3 regions of the Arthrobacter sp. NPDC056886 genome follow, and region 1 is predicted to be linked to each of the others. Evidence: riboswitches for the same ligand, from Rfam matches in the RefSeq annotation. Region 1 holds a riboswitch; each other region holds the start of a gene.
The links. Region 1 has a riboswitch for S-adenosylmethionine ahead of ACFRJ8_RS10855 (bifunctional o-acetylhomoserine/o-acetylserine sulfhydrylase). Riboswitches for the same ligand answer to the same signal wherever they lie in the genome.
Positions count from the first base shown of each region.

Region 2: another riboswitch for S-adenosylmethionine. It lies ahead of ACFRJ8_RS07735 (aminotransferase class V-fold PLP-dependent enzyme); the one in region 1 lies ahead of ACFRJ8_RS10855 (bifunctional o-acetylhomoserine/o-acetylserine sulfhydrylase).
Region 3: another riboswitch for S-adenosylmethionine. It lies ahead of ACFRJ8_RS17040 (MFS transporter); the one in region 1 lies ahead of ACFRJ8_RS10855 (bifunctional o-acetylhomoserine/o-acetylserine sulfhydrylase).

Region 1 is NZ_JBHUBT010000005.1:229,577-237,491, reverse strand. Features, by position in the region: gene ACFRJ8_RS10855 (bifunctional o-acetylhomoserine/o-acetylserine sulfhydrylase) at 1-1,249, opposite strand, end outside; SAM riboswitch class IV at 1,310-1,425, opposite strand; gene ACFRJ8_RS10850 (VOC family protein) at 1,596-2,234, shown strand; gene ACFRJ8_RS10845 (CPBP family intramembrane glutamic endopeptidase) at 2,355-3,122, opposite strand; gene ACFRJ8_RS10840 (histidine phosphatase family protein) at 3,222-3,902, shown strand; gene hutI (imidazolonepropionase) at 3,957-5,174, opposite strand; gene ACFRJ8_RS10830 (NAD(P)/FAD-dependent oxidoreductase) at 5,186-6,331, opposite strand; gene ACFRJ8_RS10825 (SulP family inorganic anion transporter) at 6,399-7,915, opposite strand, start outside.
Region 2 is NZ_JBHUBT010000003.1:434,993-442,907, reverse strand. Features, by position in the region: gene ACFRJ8_RS07760 (sigma-70 family RNA polymerase sigma factor) at 1-820, opposite strand, end outside; gene ACFRJ8_RS07755 (DoxX family protein) at 1,200-1,748, shown strand; gene aroA (3-phosphoshikimate 1-carboxyvinyltransferase) at 1,756-3,159, shown strand; gene ACFRJ8_RS07745 (ribosome small subunit-dependent GTPase A) at 3,143-4,258, shown strand; gene hisN (histidinol-phosphatase) at 4,336-5,148, shown strand; SAM riboswitch class IV at 5,311-5,424, shown strand; gene ACFRJ8_RS07735 (aminotransferase class V-fold PLP-dependent enzyme) at 5,459-6,913, shown strand; gene ACFRJ8_RS07730 (class I SAM-dependent methyltransferase) at 7,024-7,785, shown strand.
Region 3 is NZ_JBHUBT010000009.1:260,642-268,556, forward strand. Features, by position in the region: gene ACFRJ8_RS17015 (hypothetical protein) at 1-557, opposite strand, end outside; gene ACFRJ8_RS17020 (DUF1990 family protein) at 572-1,141, opposite strand; gene ACFRJ8_RS17025 (MmcQ/YjbR family DNA-binding protein) at 1,138-1,548, opposite strand; gene ACFRJ8_RS17030 (acyl-CoA dehydrogenase family protein) at 1,573-2,817, opposite strand; gene ACFRJ8_RS17035 (NtaA/DmoA family FMN-dependent monooxygenase) at 2,814-4,259, opposite strand; gene ACFRJ8_RS17040 (MFS transporter) at 4,321-5,682, opposite strand; SAM riboswitch class I at 5,769-5,858, opposite strand; gene ACFRJ8_RS17045 (CoA-binding protein) at 5,956-6,381, opposite strand; gene acs (acetate--CoA ligase) at 6,686-7,915, shown strand, end outside.

The DNA.
Region 1 (7,915 bases):
CCACCGAAAGCCGCACCAGCCCGGGATTCACGCCGGCGATGGTCTGCTGTTCGGGCGAGAGCTGGCTGTGGGTGGTTGACGCCGGGTGGATCACCAGGGAGCGGACATCGCCGATGTTCGCTACGTGCGAGTGCAGTTCGAGGGCATCGACGAACCGCTTGCCGGCCTCGGCTCCCCCGGCGATGTTGAACGCCACGACGGCGCCGGTTCCCTTGGGCCCGTACTTGCGGCCGCGCTCGTACCAGGGGCTGGACGGCAGCCCGGCGTAGGCGACCGAGTCGACGTCGTCCCTCGCCTCGAGCCACTGCGCCACCTTGGTGGCGTTGGCGACATGGCGTTCGACGCGCAGGCTCAGGGTTTCGATGCCCTGGGCGATGAGGAACGCGTTGAACGGGGACACGGCGGAGCCGAGGTCGCGCAGGAGCTGGACGCGGGCCTTGAGGATGTACGAAAGGTTGGCGCCCAGCGCGCCGTCCGCGCCGAGGTCGCGGGCGTAGACCAGGCCGTTGTAGGTGGGGTCCGGGGTGTTGAAGCCGGGGAACCGCTCCGGGTCCTTGCCGAAGTCGAAGTTGCCGGAGTCCACGATCACGCCGGCGATCGCGGCGCCGTGCCCGCCGAGGTACTTGGTGGCGGAATGGACCACGATGTCCGCGCCCCACTCGATTGGCCGGATCAGGTACGGGGTGGAGAGCGTGTTGTCGACGACCAGCGGCACCCCGGCCTCGTGCGCCACACGGGAGACGCCCTCCATGTCCAGGACGTCCTGGCGGGGGTTGGAGACCACTTCGCCGAAGAACAGCTTGGTGTTGGGCCGGACGGCGTCGCGCCACTGTTCCAGGTTGTCCGGGTCCTCCACGAAAGTTACGGAGATGCCGAACTTCTTCAGCGTGTGGGCGAGCAGGTTGTAGGTTCCCCCGTACAGGCTGGGGCTGGCCACCACGTGGTCGCCGGCCTCGGCGATGTTGAGGATCGCGAAGGTCTCCGCCGCCTGGCCGGAGCTGAGCAGCAGCGCCGCGAGGCCGCCTTCCAGGCTGGCCACGCGCTGTTCCACGGCGTCCTGGGTGGGGTTGCCGATCCGGGTGTAGATGGGGGCGAGTTCGGCGAGCGCGAAGCGGTTCGCGGCGCTTTCGGCGCTCGGGAACACGAACGACGTCGTCTGGTAGATCGGCAGGGAACGCGCGCCGGTGGCGCTATCCGGCTCCTGGCCGGCGTGGATCTGGCGGGTTTCGAAGGACCAGGCGTTGGACATTGATGCTCCTCAAAGAACTGGGCACAGCACCGGCGGGACTTGGGGCCCAGACCGGCGCAGGCGCCGCGCTTGCCCTCCAGCGGGCGCCGGACGGCCAGGTCCTCACCCGGGGCACCCCACCGCGATACGAGGGTTGCCGGCCAGCAAGCCGGGGCTGTGCGCTGGCACTCATGACCTTGCCTCAGTGTAGGAATCGCGGCGGAGCCCTGGATAGCTTTGTGACGAAGATGAAGACGGTTGCCATGTCGGCGCCTCCCGTGACACCGCATCGGCCACCCCGGGACATCCCACGACGGTTAGGGGAACCTAAGCTGAGAGGTCCATCACAAAGTGCCAAGATGATGGCATGCGCATGGATCACGTCTCTTACGCCTGTGAACACGATGGCTTGGCAGCCACCACTGAACGTATTGCGTCTGCCCTCGGCGTCGAAGCCGTGAAGGGTGGAGTGCACCCCCGTTTCGGGACACGCAACATGATTATCCCGCTCGCGGGACACAAGTACCTGGAAGTCGTGGAGGTCCTGAACCACCCGGCATCCGACAAGGCCCCGTTTGGCCAGGCAGTCCGGGCACGCTCCGAAGCGGGCGGCGGCTGGATGGGCTGGTGCGTCGAGGTTGACGACCTCGCCCCGTTCGAGGAGCGGCTCGGCCGCGCGGCCGTGAACGGCAACCGGAAGTTTCCGGACGGCCGCGAACTGGTCTGGAAGCAGATCGGTATCCTGGGGCTCATCGCCGACCCCCAGGTGCCCTACATGCTCAAGTGGGAGGGCGACCCGGAACTGCACCCGTCCAACGCCTACGCGAGCGAAGTCAAGATGTCCGCACTGACCATTGCCGGTTCGGCAGCGCGCGTGACGGAGTGGCTGGGCGAGCCGGTGGAAAAGCCGCTGGAAGACGTCGCCGTGAACTGGATCGCGCCGCACGGTACTCCCGGCATCCTCTCCGTCACCTTCGAGACCTCCTCCGGAGCGGTCACGATCTAACGCTCCACCTGCCCCACGCTTCGGCCGCCATCTCTTAGGTGCCAACGATGTCACCTAGGAGACGGCGGCCGAGATCATTTAAGGGCCGGCCCGGGCAGTCAGACCGCGCAGTCCGCCCAGTCAGCCCAGGCCCACGGCCTTGCCGAACAGGCTGAACCCCACAAACGCCACAGTGTCCAGGATGGCGTGGGCGATCACCAGCGGCATCACCCGTTTGGTCCGGACGTAGAACAGGGCGAAGATGACGCCCATTAGCGCGTTGCCGATGAACGGCCCGAACCCCTGGTAGAGGTGGTAGCTTCCGCGGAGCAGGGCGCTGGCGGCGATGGCTGCCGGCACGCTCCAGCCCAGTTTCCCGAGCCGGTCCAGCAGGTAGCCCACCACAATCACTTCCTCCACGATCCCGTGCCTGATCGCGGACAGCACCAGCACCGGCACGGTCCACCAGTATGGGTCCAGGGCGCTCGGGATGATGGCCGTCGTGATTCCCAGCGCCCGGCCGGCGGCGTAGAGCCCCAGGGACGGAATGCCGATCAGCGCGGCGAGCCCCAGACCCTGCAGGAGGTCTTTACCGGGCCGGGCGAAGTCGAAGCCGATCTTTCGGAACGCCGAGGTTCCGCGCTCTCCGGCTGGCCAGTGTTCGGTAAGGAAGTAGATCACCAGTGCCACCGGGACCAGGGCGAAGATGATGTCCAGCATCTGGTAGGTGAGGTCGAAGTATTCGCGCGGGCTCTGCGAACGGTTGAGCGTGGATGTTCCCTGGGCCAGCGGCGCCGTGGTCATCTTGTCCAGCAGCTGCACCAGGGCGTAGATCGCGGACTGCCCCAGCGACAAACCCAGGACGATCAACATTTCGAACCGCAGCCGACGGCGGGAGGGAACCAACATGCTTCTATCTTGCCTGCAGTTGCCGATAGTTTGCTGGTGCCCGCGTGGCGCCGGCCGCGCCGGCACCCCGGCTTTTTGGGAGCCCTATGCTTGGGGATTATGAGTGCGCCCCGGAAAATCATCATGATCCGGCACGGCCAGTCTGCCGCCAATGCCGACACCTCGATCTACAACCGGGTTCCGGACTACCGGATCCCGTTGACGGCGCTGGGCCTGGAGCAGGCCACCGCGGCCGGGGAGGAGGTCCGGCGCCAGCTGAACGGCCGCCCGGTGTGCGTCTATGTCTCCCCGTACCTGCGCGCCTACCAGACCCTCGAGGCGCTCAACCTTGGCCCGCTCGTGGAGCGGGTGATTGAGGAACCGCGCCTCCGAGAACAGGACTGGGCCAACTTTCAGATCGCCGGCGACATCGAGGACCAGAAGGAGCTCCGCAACGCCTACGGGCACTTCTTCTACCGCTTCCGGGAGGGCGAGTCCGGGTCCGATGTGTACGACAGGATTTCCTCCTTCATGGAAACCCTGCACCGGCACTGGTCCAAGCCCAGCTACGCCCCGAACGCGCTGTTCGTGACGCACGGGCTGACCATGCGGCTGTTCTGCATGCGCTGGTTCCACTGGTCGGTGGAATATTTCGAGTCCCTGAACAACCCGGAGAACGCCGAGGTCCGCACCCTGCTGCGGACGGCGCGCGGCAAGTACGAGCTCGACAAGCCCTTCACGCAGTGGGAGAAGCGGCGCGTGGACGAGACTGTCCTCGACGCTCCGCCCATGATCTTCTAGCCAGGACCAGCGGACGGGCTGGCTAGCGGACCGTCTGGCTAACGCACAAGCTGGCTAACGCACGGGCTGCGCCAGGCCGGCCCGCCACACTGCGTGCGTCAGGGGAATGCCGGGCCGGTAGGCCAGGTGCGTGGCCGAAGGCGCGTTCAGCAGGTGCAGGTCCGCGCGGTGTCCGACGGCGATCGAGCCCACCGCGCGTTCGCCGTCGACGTCGTTCCCGGATTCCCGCCCCAGGGCCAGCGCGCCGCCGTAGGTCGCGGCACGCACCGCCTCGTGGACGCTGAGCCGCATCTGCAGCACTGCGGTGGTGACGCAGAACGCCATGGAGCTGGTGTACGACGTGCCGGGGTTGCAGTTGGATGCCAGCGCCAGCTGCACGCCGGCGTCGAGCAGTTCCCGGCCCGGGGCCAGCGGCTGCCGCGTGGATAGATCGCAGGCCGGAAGGCAGGTGGCAACCGTGCCCCGCGGGCCGTTGCCGCCGGCGGCGTCCCAGCCGGACCAGCTGGCGGCCAGGGCGTCGACGTCGGCCGCCGAAAGGTAGTTCACGTGGTCCACGCTCGCGGCGCCGACTTCCACCGCAAGCCGGACACCGGGGCCCTCGCCCAGCTGGTTGCCGTGGACGCGAAGCCCCAGCCCGGCGGCCTTGCAGGCCAGGAGCACCCGGCGGGACTGGTCCTCGTTGAAGGCGCCCTGCTCGCAAAAGACGTCGGCCCAGCGGACGTAGGGCCGGACCGCGGTCAGCATCGGCCCGCAGACCAGCTCCGTGTATTCCTCCGCGTCCATCCCGGCGGGCACGAGGTGCGCGCCCAGGTAGGTCACCTCGTCCGCCACAGTTGAGGCGATGCGGGCGCTGCGGGCCTCGTTCTCCAGATCCAGCCCGTAGCCTGTTTTGGTCTCGAGGTAGGTGGTGCCCTGCGACACGGCCTCCGCCACGCGGCCCATCGCCAGCCGGGTGAGATCGAAGTCGCTCGTGCTCCGGGTGGCGCCGGTGGTGACGGCGATCCCGCCGGCGCTGTAGCTCTGCCCGGCCATCCGGGCCTCGAACTCGGCCGTGCGGTCCCCCGCGAAGATCAGGTGCGTGTGCGAATCGACCCAGCCTGGCAAAAGCGCCCGGCCGCCGGCGTCCACGGCCTCGTCGGCCGCCGGAGCTTCGGCTGCGGGGCCGAGCCAGGAAATCCGCTCCCCCTCGATCACCACCGCCGCGTCGCGGAGGACGCGGTGTTCCGTGTCCTGGGTCATCAGTTCGGCGATGTTGGTGATCAGGGTGCTCATGGATCCATTCTTTAGCGCCGGATGGACCAGCGGGTGGCGGCCAGCGCCTCCGCTGTCCGGGATGCCGGACTGGCCTCGGTGGACGGGGACACAGCCGGGGACAGGGCCGCGGCCGGGTCCCCGGGTCCCTGATCGGCCAGAATCAGGCCGGCGGCCAGTTCCGCAATGGCGGACGAGGTCTGGAAGCCGTACCCGCCCTGACCGGCGAGCCAGAAGAATCCGGTGGCCTCGGCGTCGAACCCCGCCACCGGGACGCCGTCGGCCGCCTCCGTCCGCAGCCCCGTCCAAGCCGTGCGAACGTTCCGGATCCCGAGCGTGGTGATCGCGTTGAGCCGGGCCACGAGCCGTTCGATGTCGCCGGGATAGGGCCGGGCGTCCTCGGGGCCGCTGGGCACGTGCTCAGCGGGCGAGATCAGGACCTGGCCGTTTTTGGGCCGGAAGTAGAAGCTGTCATCGGCCGCCGCCACGAACGGGGAGGCCTCCGGGAGCGGATGGTCGACGTCGACGATCGCCGCGGTGCGCCGGTACGGCTGGAGGCCGAGCTTCTCGACGCCGCTGAGGACTGCGAGCTCGTCCGCCCAGGCGCCGGCGGCATTGACCACGACGGCGGACTGGAAGCCTTCCTGCCCCGCGCCCAGTTCCCAGCCGGTGCCGAGGCGCTGGGCCGAATGGACCCTGGCGCCGGTGATGATGTCCACCCCGCCGGCCTCGGCGCGGCGCCGGTGGTCCTCGAGCAGCACGGGGGCGTTGCAGGCGAAGGATCCGGTGTCCAGGCCGGCGGCGCTGAACGCGTCCGGGACAAGGGCCGGGCACAACTCCAGCGCTTGCGCATGGGTGATCCGGTGCATGTGGCCGCTGGCCTCCGCCCGGACGCTGGCGTCGTCCCCGATCAGCATGAAGCTGCGCGGCGTGAGCACCGGTTCCGGACGTTCGGCATCCTGCGCGGCGATGAGGTCCAGCGTCCGGAGGGTGAGTTCCTGGACCACGGGCGGGCCGTAGCTGGGAATCAGCTGCCCGGCCGAGCGGGCCGAGGTGTGGTAGGCCAGGTTCTGCTCGGCCTCGATCAGGGCGACGCTGCATTGCCCGGCCAGGGTGGAGGCAAGGGACAGGCCGGCGATACCGCCGCCGACAATCACGACATCGTAATGAGCTGACATGGTCCCATCCTTGCAGATTGTCGCGTCAGGCCGCGCCGATACCCGCGCCGGGCCGAGCGGCGGCGTTTCACGGGACAGGGTCCAGGTGGCTGATGCCGGCGGTGGTCACCTGCAGGACCTGGGCCGTGGCTATGTCATAGAACAGCCCTGTCAGGTGCAGCTCGCCGGACCGCAATCCTTGCTGCAGGCTGTGATGCCGCTGCAACTGCTCCAGCTGGACGGCGACGTTGACCATGGCCAGTTGATCCACCTCGCCGTATCCGGCGTTTGCCGCCTCTGCCTGCACCGGATGGCCTGCGCGGAAGGCAGCCAGGCTCGGCCGGGCGTGGTCGAGCCAGGCGTCGACGGCGCCGCGCGCAGTGTCCGGCGCGGTTTTCGGCGCTATTTGCGGCGAGCGCTCCGGCGCGGTTTGAGCTTCGGCGAGCAGGGCGGACATGGCCCCGCAACCAGAGTGTCCGCAGATGACCACGGACTTGACGGAGAGCTCACTGAGCGCGAACTCGAGTGCTGCCTCCACCGAGGGATCGAGACGGTCATGGCCCACGGCGTTACCTACAACGTTGCCCACGTTGCGGACGGTAAAGAGGTCTCCGGGGCCGCTGCTTGTGATCAGGTTCGGCACCAGGCGGGAATCAGCACAGGTCAGGAAGAGCGTGTCCGGGTTCTGGCCTGCGGCCAGTTCCTGCACATGGGGACGGAGCAGGTGCGCGTGGCGGCGGTGGTAGTTGTCCACGCCGGCCAGCACGGGACGCAACGGAGCCGCCGCCTCCGCCGTCGGGCCTGATTGTTCCGCCCGTCCGTGCTGCTGCCAGCTGCGCCAGGGGGCAAAGCCGCCGCGGAGCGCCGACCGTGAATTGCCGCGTGCCGGCGGCCGGTCCTGGGCGGCGCGAAGGGTGGCGGTACCGCTTTCCTCGATCTCCACGGTGCCGCCATTGCTGACGTGGCGTCGGCGCCAGGCGTCAAGGGTGTCATGGACCGGGTGGTCAAGGAAGTCGACCTCCAGCTCGACGGTCACGTGCGATCCTGGCGGGACGGAGGCCAGCACATGGCTGAGGCGGGGAAGTGCCAGGAAGCTGCAGGAGCCGTCGATGACCACCCGCCAGCGCTGTTCGTCCCGGGCGCCGAGGGGCTCCGCGTGGATCCCGGCGCGGACCACCCGCCACAGCACGGCCGCCATGGCCAGGGCGAGCCCGGTCACGACGCCGGCCAGGAGGTTGACGAACACCACGGAAAGGAGCGTGACGGCGTAGACGGCCAGGTCTCCGGTCGCGCGGGCGGTGTTGAAGTCCGCCACCTTCACCAGCCGCACGCCGATGATGATGAGCAGTCCCGCGAGGACGGCCACCGGAACCAACTCGATGACACCGGCAAGAAGGAGGGAGAACACCAAGACCCAGACGCCGTGAAGTATGGCGGACTTGCGGGTCCGCGCCCCCGCCTCCAGGTTTGTTGCGCTCCGGACGATCACCCCGGTGACGGGCAGGCCGCCCAACATCCCGGATGTCAGGTTCGCGGCGCCCTGGCCGACGAGCTCACGGTTGAAGTCCGTTCGTTCACCGTGGTGCATCCGGTCCACGGCCACCG
Region 2 (7,915 bases), on a different contig from region 1:
TGTTGCTGTCGGCCGCGGCGCTTGACTCGCTTGCGCCCTTGAATCCCCGTTCGGCGGCATAGTCCGCAAGCATGTCCCGCAGCATCTTCCGGCCGCGATGCAGCCGGGACATGACGGTCCCGATGGGGGTGTTCATGATGTCTGAAATTTCCTTGTACGCGAAGCCCTCGACGTCGGCGAAGTACACGGCCAGCCGGAACTCCTCCGGAATCGACTGGAGGGCGCGCTTCACATCGGAATCGGGCAGGTGGTCGAGGGCCTCGGCCTCCGCCGAACGCAACCCCGAGGACGTATGCGACTCGGCGCGGGCGAGTTGCCAGTCCTCGATGGTGTCCGAGTTCGACTGCAGCGGCTCGCGCTGACGCTTCCGGTACAGGTTGATGTACGTGTTGGTGAGGATGCGGTACAGCCAGGCCTTCAGATTGGTTCCGGGCTTGTACTGGTGGAACGCGGAAAACGCCTTCGTGTACGCCTCCTGGACCAGGTCCTCGGCGTCGGAGGGATTCCGGGCCATCCTCATGGCCGCCGAATACAGCTGGTCCACGTACTGCATGGCGTCGCGTTCAAAGCGCACCCGGCGTTCTTCCGCGGACTCCGTGGCAACATCCAGAGGCTTTCCGTCGACCTCAGTTTCCAGCGCGGCGGGTCCGTCAGCGGGCGCCGGCACAGCGTGGCCGTCTGAAGAATTCTGCACAGCCAAATTCTGCACAGGGGGCCGCTCTGGTGCACCGGACGTGCCGGCATCAGGCGTCTTGGTGGGCGTGGCGTCGTTTCCGGCAACCTCGTGCATGGCCGCTACGGCCGGGTCCATGGTGCTCATTGCGTTCAAGTCTACTGTCACCTTCCGCCGGGCACCCGGAACTGCCGGAAGCGCGAGGGTCCATGATTCACCGGCTTCCGGTTCCGCCCTGTCCAACACCCTCGTCAAATCTCCGCCTTCCTAAGCTGTGTCCGTTCGCCTGTACTTATCCAGCCGTGTTTATCCAGCCGTGCCTGTCCGGCCGTGCCCATTAGCCGCGCTGCACCGGTGCTCCAACAAGGAGTACGGTTCAGACGCGGCAACACTGTGACACGGCTGGGAAACCGCTGGGATCTGTCTTTCACAACCACGTCCTGCGGGCAAATATTCCGCAAAAGTGCAAGACTAGAACCGGTTCTCCCGCAGTGAAGCCGCGGTTCGTCCATCCAGGAGGAAATTCATGTCGTTTGTCCGCTTTCTCGCCCGGCCCATGCTCGCCTCCAGTTTCGTCCTCGCCGGCATGGACAAGCTCAAGAACGCGGATGACACTGCGGCACAGCTGTCCCCGCTGCTGCGGCGCACGGCCGACGCGCTCCCGTTCCAGCCCAACGAAAAAGTCGTGGCACGCGTGATCGGCGGCACCCAGATCGGTGCCGGCGTCTGCTTCGCCCTCGGCAAGTCCGCCCGGCTGGCAGCCACCCTGCTGGCCGTCATTTCGGTCCTGAACGGTTATGTGGAATGGCGCAGCGCGGACATCTCCTCGAAGGAAGCCCGCGACGCCCGCCGCAAGCAGCTTCTGAAAAACGTCACCCTCACCGGCGGCGTGCTCCTGGCCGCTGTTGATACCGCCGGCAAGCCCAGCCTGGCCTGGCGCGCAGGCCACCTGGCCGCGGATGCCAAGAAGAGCGCCAGCCACCTTGCCGCCGATGCCCGGAAGACCACCAACAAGCAGCTGAAAAAGGCCGACAAAGTTGTCCGCAAGGCCGTAGACCACACAGCCGGAGCCTAAGACGGTAATGACTGGCACCACCCCCTCCGCAGCTGCCCCTTCCCGCTCTGCCGGCCTCCATACCGCCGACGTCGGTCCGCACTGGCCCGCTCCCTTGGCCGTACGGCCCGTCGATGCCACTGTCACCGTTCCGGGGTCCAAGTCCCTGACCAACCGGTACCTCGTGCTGGCCGCCCTCGCTGACGGACCGTCCCGGCTGCGGGCACCGCTGCACTCCCGGGACTCCGCACTGATGATTGAGGCCCTGCGTCAGTTGGGGGCCACCATTACGGAAGTTCCCGGCGACGGCGCCTTCGGCCCCGACCTGGAAATCAGCCCGATCAGCTTGGATGCCGCTGCGGCAGAAACCGCGATCGACTGCGGCCTGGCCGGCACGGTCATGCGCTTCGTGCCTCCGGTGGCGGCACTGCGCCGCGGCCAGTCCCGTTTCGACGGCGACCCGCACGCCCGCAAACGCCCGATGGGCGCCATCATCGAGGCCCTGGCCGGGTTGGGTGTGGCGGTGACCGCACCCGACGGCGGTCCGGCGTCGTCGTTGCCCTTCACCGTCCACAGCACGGGCGAAGTTCGCGGCGGCCACCTCATCATCGACGCCAGCGCATCGTCCCAGTTCGTCTCCGCCCTGCTGCTGGCCGGCGCCCGCTTCACCCAGGGGCTCCATCTCGAACACGTCGGAAAGCCCGTACCCAGCCTGGACCACATCAACATGACTGTGGCCGTGCTGCGCGGCGTCGGCGTGGCGGTCGATGACTCGGTGCCGAACCACTGGATTGTCTCCCCCGGCCCGATCCGCGCCTTTGACCAGCGGATCGAGCAGGACCTCTCCAACGCCGGGCCCTTCCTCGCGGCGGCCCTGGCCACCCGCGGAACCGTGCGGATCCCCAACTGGCCCGCGGCGACCACCCAGGTCGGCGACCTCTGGCGCGGCATCCTGACCGCCATGGGCGCGACCGTGACAATGGATGCCGACACCCTGACCGTCAGCGGCGGCCCGGAGATCAAGGGTGGCGACTTCGACGAGACCAGCGAGCTCGCCCCCACCGTGGCCGCGCTGTGCGCCCTCGCCACCGGCCCCTCACGGTTGAGCGGCATCGCCCACCTCCGGGGCCACGAGACGGACCGGCTCGCGGCCCTCGTCACCGAAATCACCCGCCTCGGCGGCGACGCCGAAGAGACCGCCGACGGTCTCATCATCCGACCGGCCGCCCTGCACGGCGGGGTGCTGCACACTTACGCGGACCACCGCATGGCCACTGCCGGCGCCATCCTGGGCCTCGCGGTGCCCGGGGTGGAGGTCGAGGACATCGCGACCACGGCCAAGACCATGCCCGATTTCCCGCAGCTCTGGGAAGCGATGCTGGCACAGGGACCCGCCGCAGATGAGGACACCGCCGGTGGCACGCAGCACTGATTCCTGGGACGAGTCCGACGTCCGGATCCGTCCGAACAAGAAGGGCACCCGCCCCCGCACCAAGGACCGGCCCAGTTACGAGGACGCCGTCACCGGACGCATCATCACGGTCGACCGCGGCCGCTACACCGCCGTCGTGGGCGAAGGCACCGCCGACGAACGCAAGATCATTGCGGCCCGGGCCCGGGAGCTGCGCCGCAATCCCGTGGTGGCCGGCGACTTCGTCTCCCTGGTAGGGGACGTCACCGGCGAGCCCGACACCCTGGCGCGGCTGGTCAAGATCCAGGACCGCAAGACGCTGCTGCGCCGCAGCGCCGATGACACGGACCCGATCGAACGCGCCGTGGTGGCCAACGCCGACCAGCTGGTGGTGGTGGTCGCCGCCGCCAATCCCGAGCCTCGGACCGGTTTCATCGACCGCGCGCTGGTAGCGGCGTACGACGCCGGCATTGAGCCGCTGCTGCTCGTCACCAAGGCCGACGTCAAGGATCCCGCCGAGCTGTTGTCCAATTATCAGCACCTCGATTTCCCCGTCATCATCTCCAAGACCGCGGACTCCGCCGCTTCCGGCATCGACGCCCGCTCCGACGACGGGCTCTCCGCCCGGCTCGACAAGGACGCCGTGTCCCAGCTGCGCGACTACCTCGACGGCAAGGTCACCGTGATGCTGGGCCATTCCGGCGTCGGCAAGTCCACCATGGTCAACGCGCTGACCGGGGCCGAGCGGGCCACGGGAGGCGTCAACGCGGTCACCGGCCGCGGCCGGCACACGTCCTCCTCCGCGCTGGCGCTCAAAGTCAACGATGCACCGGCCGGCAGCTGGATCATCGACACCCCCGGCATCCGGTCCTTCGGGCTGGCCCACGTGGACCCGGACCGGATCCTCCGCTCTTTCCCGGATCTGGAGCCGGGCACCGACGACTGCGAACGCGGCTGCAAGCACGACGCCACCGCCGTCAACTGCGGCGTCGACAAGTGGGTTGCCGCCGGACATGCCGGGCCCTCCGGACCCGCCAGGCTCGCGTCCCTGCGCCGGCTGCTGGGCACGGACCCGCGGATGGAAGCGCAGGAAACCAAGGAACTGGGCACCGTCTCCTAGCCCGCCCGGCAACCGGGCCTTCGGCATCTGGCCGCGGCCTCCCGGCCGGCAGCCCGGTTTGCCGGTAGTTTGGAACCATGAGCCAACCCGCTTCGAGCTACAACGATGACCTGCGCCTTGCCCATGTATTGGCAGATTCGGTCGATTCCCAGACCATGAGCCGCTTTAAGGCGCTCGACCTTCGGATCGAGACGAAGCCGGACCTGACGCCCGTCACCGACGCCGACAAGTCCGCCGAAGAGGCCATCCGTGGCCAGCTTTCCCGGTCCCGGCCCCGTGACGCGGTCCTGGGCGAGGAATTCGGCAGTTCGGGCCATGGCTCCCGCCGCTGGATCATTGACCCGATCGACGGCACCAAGAACTTTGTCCGCGGCGTCCCGGTCTGGGCCACCCTGATCGCCCTCGTCGATGAGGGCGAGCCGGTGGTCGGCGTCGTCAGCGCGCCGGCACTGGGCAAGCGCTGGTGGGCCGCCAAGGGGGCGGGCGCGTACACGGGCCGCTCGCTCGCCGCCGCCACACGGCTGAAGGTATCCAACGTCTCCAACCTCGAGGACGCCTCGCTGTCCTACTCCAGCCTGGGCGGCTGGAAGCAACGCGGCAACCTGGACGAGTTCCTGGGCCTCACCGAAGAAGTGTGGCGTACCCGCGCCTACGGCGACTTTTGGTCGTACTGCCTCGTGGCCGAGGGTGCCGTGGACATCGCCTGTGAGCCCGAGCTGAACCTCTACGACATGGCCGCCCTGGTGCCGATCGTTACCGAGGCCGGCGGCCGCTTCACCTCGCTCGAGGGCGAGGACGGCCCCTTCGGCGGCAACGCCCTCGCCACCAACTCAATCCTCCACTCAGAAGTTCTCAAGCGGCTCAACCCCGACCTCGACGACCTCCTCTAGGCAACGGCTCAATCGAACAAACGGCGGCGGTATCCCCCATCCAGGGGGTGCCGCCGCCGTTTTGTTCGGCCACAGCGCGATTTGGGACGCGCACGTAACAATCCGCTTCACAATCGGTGGCCGCCTTTTCCCCGGCTGCGCGGATGTCCTACGCTCGATGCAGGTCACGAGTGCCAGCGCTAAACCCCGGTTTGCTGGCCGGCAACCCTCCAGTCGCGGTGGGGTGCCCCGGGTGACGACCTGGCCGGTCCGGAACGGACCCGGCAAGCGCGGATTCCCACCATGTGGGGTCCTGGTCGAGTGAGGTCCCATGACAACTGCCATTTTTCCCGCTGCCCCCGAATTTCACGCCACAACCGAGGGCGCGCGGCCTGATGGTCGGCATGCCCTCGCGGGCCGCCCGCTGGCCGCCGTCACCGGGGCCGAAATCCAGGCCCCGCTGATCACCGGCGGCCACGCCCGCTACGCCAATCTCGACTACGGTGCCTCCGCCCCGGCCCTGTCTGTGGTCTCGGCCTACTTGAACGAAATCCTGCCGTACTACGCGAGCGTGCACCGCGGCGCCGGCTATGCATCGCAGATCAGCACCTCCGTCTACGAGAACGCCCGGGACATCGTGCGGGACTTCGTGGGCGGCCGGCCGGACGACTCCGTGATCTTCACCCGCAACACCACCGATTCCCTGAATCTGCTGGCCGGCTGCCTGCCGCTCCGTGACGGCCGGCCCACGGGCGAGGTCTTGTATCTCGACATCGAGCACCACGCCAACCTCCTGCCCTGGCAGAATGTCCCGCACCGCAGCGTCGTGGCCGCCCCCACCCTCGCGGCCACCGTGGACCGGCTGCGGGACGAGCTCGCGCGCGGCGGCGTGAGCCTGCTGGCCGTCACCGGCGCTTCCAATGTCACCGGGGAGATCCTGCCGATCCGGGCCCTCGCCGCGCTGGCGCACGAGTACGGCGCCAGGATCGTTGTTGACGCCGCGCAGCTGGCCCCGCACCGGCGGATCGACATCGCCACGGACGACGTCGACTACCTCGCCTTCTCGGGGCACAAGCTGTACGCCCCGTTCGGCGCCGGCGTGCTGGTGGGCCGGACGGACTGGCTCGACGCCGGCACCCCGCATCTGGCCGGCGGCGGCGCGGTCCGCGACGCCCGGCTCGACTCCGTCAGCTGGACCACCGGACCCGCCCGGCACGAGGGCGGCTCGCCGAACGTCCTGGGTGCGGCCGCCCTGGCCCGCGCCACCCAGGTGATCGCAGCCCTGAACCCAGAGCAGTGGCAGGCCCACGAGGACGGCATCCGGTCCTTCCTCGTCGAGGGTCTGCAGGGCATCGACGGCGTGACCGTACACCGGATCTTTGCCGATTCTTCCCCTGCTTCTTCGTCCGGAGGCGACCTGCCGGGCACCGGCACCATCGGCGTCGTGAACTTTTCCGTGGAAGGCTACGACGCCGGGCTGGTGGCCGCCTATCTGTCGGCCGAACACGGCATTGGCCTGCGCGATGGGCGCTTCTGCGCCCACCCGCTACTCAAACGGCTCGGTCTGCCCGCCGGCTCCCTGCGGGCCAGCTTCGGCCTCGGCTCGCGGCTGGAGGATGCCGAGCGCCTGCTGGCCGGCCTGCAGCAGTTGCGCCAGACGGGACTCGGCTGGGACTACGTAGTGGACGCCGGCCGCTGGGTGCCGGCGAACGATACCCGCAGCTACCCCCACTGGGCGCCGAACACCCCGGGCACCGCCGGTGCCGCGCCCTGCACGGAGGACTAGGCGTGGAGGTCTAACAGCAGGCTGGGCCGGGCGGGACCAGGACCCGGCGCCGGTGCGGTAAATTCGAAAGGTATCTGAAAACAGCAGGACCTTCCCGAAGGAGATCGCACGTGGCAAGCGGCGGACCCAAGCTCCACGGTGGGCGGCGCCAGGAACTCGGCCAAAGCTTCCAGGACGGCGGGGAGCACTATGAACGTGTCCGTCCAGGCTATCCGCAGGAGTCGGCCGACTGGCTGATCCCGGCGGGGGCCAAGGATGCCGCGGACATCGGCGCCGGCACCGGCAAGTTCACTGCGCTTCTGGCAGCCCGTGGCCTGCATGCGGTGGCCGTTGACCCTTCTGCCGACATGCTGGAGCAGTTGCGCCGCACCCTGCCGGATGTCACCGCTATCGAGGGCAGGGCCGAGGACACAGGCCTGCCGCCGGAGTCCTTCGATCTCGTCACGGTCGCTCAGGCATGGCACTGGTGCGACCCCCGCCTGGCCAGCACCGAGATTGCCCGGATCCTGCGGCCGCACGGCGTGCTGGGCCTCATCTGGAACCAACTGGACACCGCTGTGCCGTGGGTGCACCGGCTCTCGCGCATCATGCACGCCGGGGATGTCCACAAACCACACTTTCGCCCGCCTGTGGGTCCCGAGTTCACCGGGCTGGAGAGCCACCTGACCCGGTGGGAGGATTCCGTCACCACAGCGGACATCCAGGAGCTGACCAAGTCCCGCAGCTACTACCTCGCGGCATCTGATTCCACCCGGGCCAAAGTAATGTCCAACCTCGACTGGTACCTGCACGAACACCTGGGTCATGCCCCAGGCGCGGCGCTCCAATTGCCCTACTTGACCCAGACGTGGCGGGCCTTCCGGATTGCGTAAGGCCAGGGCCGGGGCTTATCGTTTCGGTATGCCTAATAATTTCTTGTAGGCATCCGAAACATTGAACCGGGCGCTTTTCCGGCCGGTGCCGATCATCGCGTCAACGCAGACGCGCCATTCATGGGAGCTG
Region 3 (7,915 bases), on a different contig from region 1:
GTGCCGATCCGGTCGGCCCACTGTTCGGCGAGCTGGAACTCCACCATGGCCTCAGTGCAGCGGCCGGCGTCGTGCAGCGTCCAGCCGAGGTTGTTGTGCAGGGAGACTATCCACCGTTTGGTCCGCTCATCGTGGACCGTGGAGGCATACTCCAGCGCGCTCCTGGTCCAGGTCTCGGCATGTGCGGAGTCGGCAATGGCGAGCATATGCAGCGCGTCCACGGCCAGGAATTCCTCGCCCAGGTGGTCCGCGAGTTCGGCGGCCTGCTCAAAGAGCGGCACGGCCATCCCGGGGTGACCGCTGGAATTGAGCACCCGCCCGCGTTCCAGCAGTACGCGGACGGCGACGGTGGGCTCGTCGGCGTCGACCGAATCCAGCAGGGCGTCGGCTTCCTCGTAGCGGCCCTGCAGCCCGATGGCCCGGCCCAGCTGGGTGGCGAGTTCGGCGCGTTCGTCGGCGTCGTAGCTTTCATCCGCGGCGGCCGCCCGGAAACGGGCTTCGGATCCGGCGGGGTCGTCAAAATCCCACAATTGGTCAAGGGTCTTCTGTTCCAGCATCCAGCTGCTCCTGCTCAGTTTTCACCTGCGGCCAGTTCGTGTGCACTCCCAATGTATCGGCAAGTGACATGCCTTTGCGCACGTCTCGCGAAGGCGCTGCCAGCCGCGTAAAACCAGTTGGACGGCCTGCTGAACGCCGTGATTTTGACGAACACCCGGCCCGCGGCGTCGATCTCCACTTCGAACGCTTCCTCGCCCCGCACGGGATGACCCGGGAGCGTGCCGTACCCGAACCCGGCCCGTTGCGGCCCGCCGCCGGACACCGGCCGGCGTACCCACACCACCTCGCAGGGGGCGTTGATCCGGAAGGGCCCGACGCCGAATCCGCTCACCACGCGCGCGCCGGGCACGACGGCATCGGAGTCGGTGCGGACGCGCAGCCCGGAGCGTTTCTGCAGCTGCCAGGTCAGGATCCCCTGCGCCACCCGCCGGTACAGGGCAGGGCCGTCGCCAAGGTACGTCCGGTACACCAGACAGGGAAAGCCTTCCGGAGCCTGCCCGTGCTCGGTGGAGCCAATGCCCGGATAGTTCAGCTCGGCCCGCGCGCCGGATGCGAGGCGGGCGGCGTCAGGGTCGCCGCTCATGTGTCCTCGCCCCTCGCCAGTCCGGCCCAGCCCAGCTGCTCCCGCTGCTTTCGGCTGAACGATGCGACCACCAGGTCATAGGAATCCTCCACCATGTCCCTGATCATGTCGTCCGGCAGCGACCCGTCCAGCCGGACCCCGTTCCAGTGCGTCTTGTTCATGTGCCACGCACCGGTGATTTCCGGATGGATGGCCCGGAGCTGTTCGGCCAGGGCCGGCTCGCATTTGAGGCTCACGGACCAGTCCGCCGGGTCCATGGCGGACGCCGCGAACATCTTGGCGTCCTGCCGCGCGCCGCCCGCCACGGCGGCCCGCACCTTGAACACGGATGTTTCCGGGCCGAAAGGAAAGTCCTCGAAGGCGCCGGGGAAGCTCAGGCAGATCTGGCGGAGGGTGGCAACGTCCATGGCACGAGCCTATCCGGCTGCGGCCTACCCGGCCTGCCCGGCAGACCCGGCAGCGCGGGCATCGCCGATGCTGTGCAGCCCTTCCGGGGTGGTGCCGTTGACTTCGTAGTCGCCCACGGTGCGGGCCTTGAACACGGCGGGGTTGTGGGTGGCGACGGTCCGGGCGTTGCGCCAGTGCCGGTCCAGCGACTTGGACTGCGACGTGGCGGACGCCCCGGTCACGTCGAAGAGCTGCTGCGCCGCGGACTGGACCAACTCGGGCACCAGCAGCTGGGCCTTTTCCACCGCGATCTCGCCGCGGACGTAGCGCTGGTCCGGGGTGAGATCCAGGTCCGGATCGGCGCCGGCGTCGAGCTCCCGGGCCGCGGCCAGCACCACGGACTCCGCCGCGAAGACCTTGGCGGAGAGCTGGCCCACCAGCTGCAGGATCAGCGGGTCGCTGCGGAACAGCTCGCCGGAACCGGTGTTGAACGTGCGCTTGCGGTCGCGGACCAGTATCCGGGCGTCGGCCAGCGCCGCCCGGCCGATGCCCGCCAGGACGGCGAGCAGGACCAGCTGGAAGAAGGCGGGCTCGTGCGTGGTGGATTCTGAGCGCCGGATGATGTTGGCGTCGGGAACGACGGCGTCGCGGAAGATGGTGGTGCCGGTGCCGGTCAGCTGCTGGCCGAAGCCGTCCCAGTCGTCGAGGATCTCTACCCCCGGCTGGGTGGTGCTGACCACGGCGTACTGGCGGCCCTCCACGCCCTCGGTGCTGGCCATGACGGCAATCCACTCGGCGAAGATGGTGCCGGTGGTGTAATACTTCCTGCCGTTGAGCAGCCAGTCCCCGCCGTCGCGCGTCAGCTTGGTTCCGGTGGTGCCGAGGACATTTCCGGACTTTTCCGTGGCTGCGTTTCCAAAGATCTCGCCCGCCACCACCTTCGGATACCAGCGGTTCCGGAACGCAATGGATTCCAGACCGACGGTTTCCACGAAGGCGAAGTGCGAGCGGTAGAGGTGGGCCACGGAGGAATCCGCCTCGGCGAGTTCGATGAGCAGCCGGAAGAAGGGCTCAAAGCCGATGCCGTCGCCCCCGTGTTCGGCAGGCACCCGCAGCCGCCCGAAGCCTGCCTCGTTCAGCCAGCGGACCTGTTCGAAGGGCAGGACCCGGTCCTGCTCGCGGGCGAGCGCCCCCTCGGCAATCCGGGCAAACACGGTCCGGAAACGCTGCGCCAGTTTCTCGTAGGCGGCGTCGGCCGAGATCTCAGCTGTCTTCAGTGCCCCGCTCATCGCGCGTCCTCCAAGGCGTTCTGTGCCTGCTCGGCCGTTGCCGAGTTGGCGGTGAAGGCGCCGCGGTAGCTGCGGGCCGGGTGCCGGTCATTGAGCCCGGCGCCGTTGTCGCCGGCGCCGAACAGTTTTTCGCGCAGGGTGCCTTCCGCGTAGTCCTGCTGGGCCAGGCCGCGGCGGCGCAGCTCCGGCAGCACGTGTTCGATGAAGTCGGTGTACGAATCCGGAATCAGCTGGTTGATGATGTTGATGCCGTTCACCCCGGCGTCCTGCCACTCCTCGAGGCGGTCCACGATCTGTTCCGGGGTCCCCAGGACGCGGTGGGCACGGCTGCGGAAATTGGCCACATCACGCAGGGTCGGATTGCCTCCGGGAACCGATTTGCGCAGGCTGTCCAGGTGCCCCTGGGTGCCTTCGGTGTGGAACTCGCCCAGCGGCGTATCGAGATCCAGGCCGCCAAGGTCCACCCCGGCCCCGCCGCCGATGTGGGCTATCAGCGCCCCGGAATCCAGGTACTCGTCCAGTTCCGCGGCCTTGCGGGCGGCTTCCGCCTCGGTGCTTCCGACGATGAAGTGGAGCCCCTGGAAGAACTTCACGTCCCCGGCGAGCCGCCCGGCGGCGACGGCCTGCTGCCGCACGGACGCCGTGTATTCGGCGGCGGCGGCCGGGTTCGGGGACAGCATGAAGGTGGCCTCGGCATGGGCGGCGCAGAACTGCTGCCCGCGCCCGGAGCTCCCGGCCTGGAACAGCACGGGTGTGCGCTGCGGCGAGGGTGCGGACAGGTGCGGCCCGTCAATGGAGTACCGGTGGCCGCGGTGGTAGATCTTGTGGACCCTGTCCGGATCCGCATGGATGCCGTTCTCCTTGTCCTGGACCAGCGCGCCGTCGTCCCACGACCCCTCCCACAGTTTGTAGGCGGCCGCCACGTATTCGTCCGCCCAGGCGTAACGGTCATCGTGGGCCACCAGGCCGTCGCCGAAGTTCCGGTGCGCATTCTCCGCCGCGCTGGTCACGATGTTCCAGGCCGCACGCCCCTGGGAGAGATGGTCCAGGGTTGAAATCTGCCTGGCGAACTGGAAGGGGTGGCTTTGGACCACCGAGGACGTCGCCGCCAGGCCGATGTTGCGCGTCGTGGCGGCCAGCGCACCGAGGAGAATCAGCGGGTCATTGGCGGGCACCTGCATGCCGCGCCGCACGTGCGGTGCCCAGCCGCCGTCGTCGTTCCCGTACAGTCCCACCACGTCGGCGAAGAACATCACGTCGAACTTGGCGTCCTCCAACTGCCGGGCCAGGCTGGTCCACAGCTCAAGTTCGTTGAAGCGGTGCTGCTGCGCCGCCGGATGTCGCCATTGGCCGCCCATGATGTGGCTGGTGGTGTTCATGACGAAGGCGCTCAGCAGCAGCCTGGGCCGTCCGTCCGGGTGTGCAGTGTCAGCGGTGGCCATGGGGCCCCTTTCCTTGCAATGTAAAAATCATGGCAATGCGAAATTCATGAAAAAGGTGTGGTCAGCGCACGACGGCGGGTTCCCGGCTTTCAGCGGCCGCTTCGGCACGTGCCTCACCCGGAAGTTCGGTTTCGCCAAGGGCGCGGTCCTTCGTCTCCGGTGCCTTGAGGGTGGCCACGATAGTGATGGCGGAGACGGCGAGGAAGTAGACGACCACCCAGACCGGATTTCCGCCGCCGGCGGCCAACAGGGCCGTGGCGACCAGCGGTGCCAGCCCGCCGCCGAGCACCGAACCGATCTGGTAGCCGATGGACACACCGCTGAAGCGGACGCGTGTGCTGAAAAGTTCCGAGAAGAACGCCGCCTGGGGGCCGTACATCGCGTCATGCCCGATGTTGAGGCCGACCACGACGCCGAGGATGATCAGCAGGATGTTGCCCGTGTCCAGCAGCCAGAAGAACGGAATGATGGCTGCAGCGCTGGCCACGGCGCCGAAGAGATAGACGGAACGGCGGCCGAACCGGTCAGACAACGCGCCCCAGAGCGGCACGGTGACAAGGCCCAGCGCCGACGCGATCAGGACTGCCGTTAGGCCGGTATTGCGGTCGGTGCCGGACACCTGGGTCAGGTACGTCAGGATGAACACGGTATAGACGTAGTAGAAGGCGTTCTGGGCGATGCGGAGGCCCGTGGTCAGCAGGATCTGACGTGGGTGGGTCTTCAAACTCTCCAGCACCGGACGGGCCGCAACGCTCTGGACGGACTGGACGTGCTTGAACTCCGGGCTGTCCTCGACGGAAAGGCGGATGACCAGGCCCACGGCCACCAGGACCAGGCTCGCAACGAAGGGCACGCGCCAGCCCCATGCCAGGAACTGCTCATCGCTCAGCGAGTTCTCCAGCACCAGCAGGACGCCAGTGGCCAGGAGCATGCCGGAGGTTGGGCCGAGCTGCGTGGCGCTGGAAGTCAGCCCGCGCTTTTTGGGGGCCGCGTGTTCCACGGTCATGAGGGCGGCACCGGCCCACTCGGCCCCGTAGCCGATGCCCTGGATCACGCGCAGGAGGAGGAGCAGGGCCGGCGCCACCCAGCTGATCTGGGCGTAGGTGGGCAGGAGCCCGATTGCGGTGGTGGCCAGCCCGGTCAAGAGCAGCGAGGCCACGAGGACAGATTTCCGGCCGATCCTGTCGCCGTAGTGGCCGCCCAGCACGCCGCCGATGGGCCGGGCAACGAACCCGACGGCGTAGGTGGCGAACGCGGCAATCGTGCCCACCAGGGGGTCGGCCGGGGCGAAGAACAGGGGGCCGAAGACGGTCGCCGCGGCGAGGCCGTACAGGACGAAGTCGTAGCCCTCAATGGTGGTGCCGATGAAGCTGGCGACGGCCACCTTCCCGGTCATTTTCTGCGGGCGTGTTTCAGTACTCATATGCGGTCTCCTGGCGTATGCCGGGAAAGCGCTGCCTCCGCGATTCAGGCTGACAGGGCCGGAAATCCGAGCGGAAGACGGCGCCTTCTCCATCGGTCCTGGCGGTAGCACCGTCCTCAACGAGGGGGTTGCTGCGGCGTCACGGAGCCAGATCTCTCAGCCGCTCGGGATGGTTACGAGTCCATCTCACACGGCCAGGCGGGGATACGGAAAAAGCCGGTCACATTTTGTAACCGACTCTTCGCTATCTGTTGATCGTGTTTCCCTGGGCCGCTAGAGGCCCACGCGCCATCCTTCGCGGGCGGGGCACTCGTTGACGACGACGTCCAACCCGGCGGCCTTGGCGCGTTCCACCGCGGCGTCGTCGAAGACGCCCAGCTGCAGCCAGACGGCCTTGGCTCCAATGGCAATGGCCTCGTCGATGACGCCCCCCACCTTCTGGGAGTTGACGAAGCAGTCCACGACGTCGAGGGGGTGTTTCGCCACGGGGATCTCCGCCAGGGAGCGGTACCCCTTCTCGCCGTGAACGTCGTCTCCGGGCAGGTTGACCGGAATGATTTCCATGCCCATCCGGTCCCGGACATACAGGGAGACCTCGTACGCCGAGCGCCACTGGTTGGTGGTCAGGCCGACCACCGCCCACGTGCCTTTGGTTCGCATGAGGCGGTCAATGACTGCCGGATCGTTAACGTGGGCCATGCATCAACCTTACTCCTGCAACCTTTCCGGGTAATCATCGAATAAATGACTGATTCCAACGGCCCCGGGCCGCCGTGAACGAATATTACAGCGCGGGAGGCGCGGATTTTGTGGAATGCTGCACTTCAGTTCTAGTAGGTAGTGACCATCCCGAGCGGCCGAGAGACCTGGATCAATGAAGCCGCAGCAACCCCCGGTGACGTGAGACGACCATTCCCACGGAGCTGTTCCTCTCTCTTTCGATGAAATTCGAGGGAACTGGAGGAACCAAGGGTGCTACTGCCAGGACCGATGGAGTGCTGCAATGACCCCAGAGAATTCTTCCGCCCTGCCCACCTTTGCCCGGACTGCGTCCGAGGCATCCCCACAAACCACTTCGGACGCGACGGCGATCGAAGCAGGGCTGCGTGACGCGCCCGGCTCCTCTCGCGGCTCTTCGGGATGGTCCCTGACCGAGCCCACGGACGGCGCAGTGCACGGCGCCCCCACCGACGGACCGGCGCGTCACCGCAGCACCACCCCCCGCCACAGCGGCACACCCACTGCAGGAACAGTCCAGGCGGAGTCGGTTGCGTTCTGGGAAACCCAGGCCCTCCGCCTCGACTGGGCCGACCTGCCGGCCGGTTCCTCCAACGACGGCGGCAAGCCCTGGCACACCGCGCACCGCCGCGTCCCGGCCGACGTCGAGGCCGGCACCGGCCCGCAGATCACCTGGTTCGAAGGCGGCAAGCTCAATGTCGCCTACAACTGCGTCGACCGCCATGTAGCGGCGGGGCGCGGGGACAAGGTGGCCCTGCACTTCGAGGGCGAGCCCGGTGACCGCCGTGCCGTGACCTACGCCGAACTCCAGCGCGAGGTGTCCAGGGCCGCCAATGCGCTCCTGGACCTGGGCATCACCCAGGGCGACCGTGTGGTCATCTACCTCCCGGTCATCCCCGAAACCGTGATCATCACCCTCGCCGTGGCCCGCATCGGCGCCATCCATTCCTTGGTCTTCGGCGGCTTCTCCGCCGAGGCTTTGAGGTTCCGGGTGGAGGACACCGGCGCCAAACTCTTGGTCACCACCGACGGCCAGTTCCGCCGCGGCACCGCCGTGCCGGTCAAGGACAACGCGGATGCCGCCGTCTCCGGCGATAACGCGATCGAGCACGTCCTGGTGGTCAACCGGACCACTCCGGTGGATGAGCTCGGGACCGTCCCGATGACCGCGGGCCGCGACGTATGGTGGCACGACGCCGTCGGGACCGCCTCCGACGTCCATGAAGCGGAGGCGTTCGACGCCGAGACGCCGCTGTTCATCATGTACACCTCCGGCACCACGGGCAAGCCCAAGGGCCTGGTCCACACCTCCGGGGGCTACCTCACGCAGGCGTCCTGGAGCTTCGAGCACCTGTTCAGCAACCCCGACCCCGCGCTCCGGGACCAGGACGTGCACTGGTGCACGGCCGACCTCGCCTGGGTCACCGCGCACACCTACGAGCTCTACGGCCCGCTCTCCAACGGCGCCACGCAGGTTATCTTCGAGGGCACCCCC